Regions from separate parts of the Zobellella denitrificans genome, predicted to be linked through region 1. Evidence: predicted binding sites of a transcription regulator. Region 1 holds the regulator's gene; the other holds the start of a gene.
The links. The regulator LexA, encoded in region 1, represses DNA repair genes until DNA is damaged. The targets are predictions, from matches to a motif close to ANCTGTNTNNNNANACAGNT.

Region 1 (2,395 bases):
TATCGATGGCCACGTCAAGCGCACCCAGGCCCGGCCGCTGCCTGCCGGCGAACTGACCGAGCGCCAGGCCCTGGGCTTTTTCGCCCTGCTGGTGGCCATTTCCTTCCTGCTGGTGCTGACCACCAACGCCCTGACCATTCAGCTGGCTTTCGCCGGCCTGGGCTGGGCCGCGCTCTACCCCTTTATGAAGCGCTATACCCACCTGCCCCAGCTGTTCCTGGGTATCGCCTTCTCCTGGGCCATTCCCATGGCCTTTGCGGCCCAGGCAAACAGCCTGCCCGCGGGGCTCTGGCTGCTGTTTGCCGCCAATCTGAGCTGGACCGTGGCCTACGACACCATGTACGCCATGGTGGACAGGGACGACGATCTCCGGATCGGGGTCAAGTCCACCGCCGTTCTGTTCGGCCGGCGCGACAAGCTGATGGTCGGCCTGCTGCAGCTGGTCACCCTGCTGCTGTTGGTAGCAGCGGGCCAGGTATTCGCCCTGGCCGCGCCTTTCTACTGGGGGCTGTTGGGCGCCGCCGCGCTCTTCGTGTACCAGCAGCGGCTGATCCGGGACCGGGAACGGATGGCCTGCTTCCGGGCCTTCCTCAACAACAACTTCGCGGGTATGGCGGTGTTCGCCGGTCTGGCCCTGGCGCTGCTGTAGCCCTGTTCCCGCCCTGGTCGCCAGGGGAGTGCCGGCCGGGGAGGGCGTATTGTGCTTGCCCTGCCGGATTTACTGGATATACTGACAGTTAGCTGTATAAAAAGACAGGTTCCCTATGAAAGCGCTAACCCCCCGTCAGTCCCAGGTGCTGGAAATCATCAAGGCGCATATCCAGCAGACCGGCATGCCGCCCACCCGTGCCGAAATTGCCCAGTCCCTGGGGTTCAAGTCCGCCAACGCCGCCGAGGAGCATCTGAAGGCCCTGGCCAAGAAAGGGGTGATCGAGATGATGCCCGGCACCTCCCGCGGCATTCGCCTGGCCCAGGAAGAAGAGCCGGAGGAAGAGCCGGGCCTGCCGCTGATCGGGCGGGTGGCCGCCGGCGAGCCCATCCTGGCGCAGCAGCACATAGAAAGCCACTACAAGCTGGATCCGGCCCTGTTCCATCCGCCGGCCGATTTCCTGCTGCGGGTCAGGGGCATGAGCATGAAGAACATCGGCATCATGGACGGCGATCTGCTGGCGGTGCACAAGACCGGTGAGGCCCGCAACGGCCAGGTAGTAGTGGCCCGGCTCGACGACGAAGTCACGGTCAAGCGCTTCCGGCGCCAGGGCAGCAAGGTCAGCCTGCTGCCGGAGAACGAGGAGCTGTCTCCCATCGAGGTCGATCTGCGCAGCCAGGAACTGACCATCGAGGGCCTGGCGGTGGGCGTGATCCGCAACACCGACTTTTAACTCGTCCGCTTGCCTTGGGGTTGGCGGGGGCTTAGCATGCTTCCCGCTTCCCGCTTCCCGCTTCCCGCTTCCCGCTTCCCGCTTCCCGCTTCCCGCTTCCCGCTTCCCGCTTCCCGCTTCCCGCTTCCCGCTTCCCGCTTCCCGCTTCCCGCTTCCCGCTTCCCGCTTCTTTTTTCATTTTTTTACTTTTTCATAATCAATGCTTTACTTAGTGTGTGCCGGACCGATGGACGCGGTGGTTCGGTAAGCACTGACTCTCTTGCGAGTGCGCCAAAATAAAGGACCAAGACTTTTTGGGGGTGCGTGTGAAGCCGATCGTTCTGCTGCTGTCGCTAGTGGCATCGTTGCCCGTGTGGGCACAAAGCCGTTTCAACATGACCCAGGGGGTCACCGATATCAGCCAGAAGGTGTATGGCCTGCACATGACCATACTCATCATCTGTGCGCTGATCGGCCTGGTGGTGTTCGGGGTCATGTTCTGGGCCATCATCCACCACCGCAAGTCCAGGGGCGCCAAGGCTGCCCAGTTTCACGAAAGCACCAAGGTGGAGATCCTCTGGACCATCATTCCCTTCCTGATCCTGGTGGGCATGGCCATTCCCGCCACCCGCACCCTGATCGCCATGGAGGATGCCAGCCAGTCGGATCTGACGGTGCAGGTCACCGCCTCCCAGTGGAAGTGGCACTACCGCTACTTCGGCGAGGACGTCGAGTTTTTCAGCCTGCTGGCGACCCTGCCCCAGGAAATCGACGGCAGCCTGCGCAAGCGTGACAACTACCTGCTGGAGGTGGACCGGCCCCTGGTGCTGCCCACCGATCGCAAGGTGCGCTTCCTGATCACTGCCGACGACGTCATCCACTCCTGGTGGATGCCGGCCTTCGCGGTCAAGAAGGACGCCATCCCCGGCTTTATCAACGAGGCCTGGACCCGCATCAACCAGCCCGGTATCTACCGGGGCCAGTGCGCCGAGCTGTGCGGCAAGGATCATGCTTTTATGCCGATAGTGGTGGAT
Region 2 (2,395 bases), 1.7 Mb from region 1:
GGCCCTGGTGGGGGCCAGCGGCGGCGGCAAATCCACCTTTATCCAGCTGTTGCTGGGGCTTTATCCGGCCGACGAGGGCGAGATCCGCTTCGGCGGGATCCGCAGCCAGGACATCGGTTTCGCCACCATCCGCGAACACGTGGCGACCGTGCTGCAACAGCCGGTGCTGTTCAACGATACGGTCAGATCCAACCTCTGCCTGGGGGACGAACATCAGGACGCGGCCCTCTGGCGGGCACTCGAGGTCGCCCAACTGGATGAGGTGGTGGCCGCCATGGAGCAGGGGCTGGACACGGAAATCGGCCGTCGCGGGGTGCGGCTGTCCGGCGGTCAGCAACAGCGCCTGGCCATCGCCCGCATGGTGCTGAAGAACCCGGCCATCGTCATCCTGGACGAAGCCACCTCGGCACTGGACACGGAAACCGAGCAGAAACTGCACCAGGCGCTGGCGGCATTCCTGAGCGGCAGGACCACCCTGATAGTGGCGCACCGGCTGAGCTCGGTACGCCAGGCGGACCGGGTGCTGGTGTTCGAGGACGGCAAGATCAGCCAGTCCGGCACTCACCACGAACTGCTGGAGCAGCCGGGCCTCTACCGCACCCTCTACTATTGAGGGCTCAGGCCACCGCCTTGATGTCGGCCGCCTTGTCCGCCTTTGCCTTTGGGGCGGACTTTTTCTTCGGACCCGACAACTGATCCTGGTGCTGGGCCAGATAGAGGGCCAGCGCCTCCCTCTCCTCCTCGCCCAGCGCCACCGGCGCCGCCGCCAGCAGTTCGTCCAGGTGCTCGGCCAGATCGAGCAGGCGATCGTAGGCGTCCGCGTCTTTCTTGTTGGTAAAGCTCATTTTTTCAATTCCGTTTCTGACTACCAGGTATTGTATCGTGACTGCCATAACCGACTCCTTATCTGTATACATATACAGTACATTTATCCGGGAGCACTGGCAAGCCCCCATGGCTCCCGGCATAAGCACGCAATAAACGTCGATGACCGGTCAACTTTTTTCCCCTCTGGCTGGCATGCTGGGGGATTCTGACCAATAGTTTAGGGTGAAGTGCACCTTTGGTGCCTTCTCACTAGCGCACGGCTCAGCATATGAGCCATTCCCCTAGGCCAGGTACACGGATTTTGTACCTGGCTTTTTTTGCGCCGAGACGGCGGCAATGGCGGACGGGCACCCGCCGCCATCTCACCGCTGATATACTTCGCACCAGAACATATTATGTGAAATGAAAAGCGAAGAAGACGGGAAGCCAATGGCTTCCCGGAGAGAGTCGTTATTTCGAGGTACCCTTCAGCAACGCCTCTATGCTGCCAACGGCGCCGAGTACGCTGCTGGCCTCGTAGGGCAGGAACACCCGGTCGCCCTGCTTGCCGATTTCCGGCAGGGTTTTCAGGTACTCCAGGCCCAGCAGATAGCCCACCACCAGTTGTGGATCCAGTTTCTCGTTGCCGGCAGAGAGGACCTTGTCGATGGCCTGGCGCTGGCCGTCGGCCATCAGGATGGCGGCTTCCCGCTCCCCTTCCGCCACCAGGATGTTGGAGCGCTTCTCCCCCTCGGCCCGGGCGATGGCGGCTTCCCGCTCCCCGCTGGCCTGCAGTACCAGGGCCCGGCGTTCCCGCTCGGCCGCCATCTGCTTGCGCATGGCGTCTTCCACCTCGACCGGAATGTTGATGTCCTGGATCTCGACCCGGGTCACCTTGACCCCCCACTTGTTGCCTGCCTCATCCATCACGATTTGCAGCTTGTCGTTGATCTCCTGGCGTGACTCGAACAGTTTGTCCAGCTCCATCCGTCCCACTTCGGACCGCAGGGAGGTCTTGGCCAGGATCTCGATGGCCTGGATCAGGTTCTCGGTCTGGTACACCGCCCGTTCCGGGTCGATCACCTGAAAATAGAGGGCGCCGTTGACGGTCACGCTGACGTTGTCGGCGGTGATCACCGACTGGGCGGGAAAGTCGAGCACGGTTTCACGCCGGTCGATGCGGGTTTCTTCCTGCACCACGGCCACGTTCTCGCCGCCGATGGCCTGGTAGCGACGCACCTTGATGGAACGGGGCTTGTCCACGAAGGGAATGATCCAGTTGACACCGGGGGTCAGGGTCTTCTGATAGCTGCCGAGCCGTTCTATCACGACCGCTTCCGATTGCTGCACTATCATCAGCCCCTTGATCAGCAGCACCACGACCAGCAGGGCAAACACGAGCATTATCACTAACATGGCATCCATGGACGCATCCTCTTCGGTTAATCAATGATGGCGGTGATACCGTCGAAACGGCGCACCCTGACCCACTGCCCGGCGGTCAGGGGGGCGCCCGATTCGCTGCGCACCAGAAAGAGATCCCCTTCAAGCTTCAGCCGGAACTCACCCGAGGGCAATAACACCAGCT

Region 2: AN401_RS09120 (YebG family protein) is a predicted target of LexA. The motif match lies at 906-925, and genes of this name have one in related genera.

Annotation. Positions count from the first base shown of each region.
Region 1 is NZ_CP012621.1:185,717-188,111, forward strand. Features, by position in the region: gene ubiA (4-hydroxybenzoate octaprenyltransferase) at 1-649, shown strand, start outside; gene lexA (transcriptional repressor LexA) at 765-1,382, shown strand; gene coxB (cytochrome c oxidase subunit II) at 1,688-2,395, shown strand, end outside.
Region 2 is NZ_CP012621.1:1,919,334-1,921,728, reverse strand. Features, by position in the region: gene AN401_RS09125 (ABC transporter ATP-binding protein) at 1-613, shown strand, start outside; gene AN401_RS09120 (YebG family protein) at 618-893, opposite strand; gene AN401_RS09115 (SPFH domain-containing protein) at 1,279-2,232, opposite strand; gene AN401_RS09110 (NfeD family protein) at 2,250-2,395, opposite strand, start outside.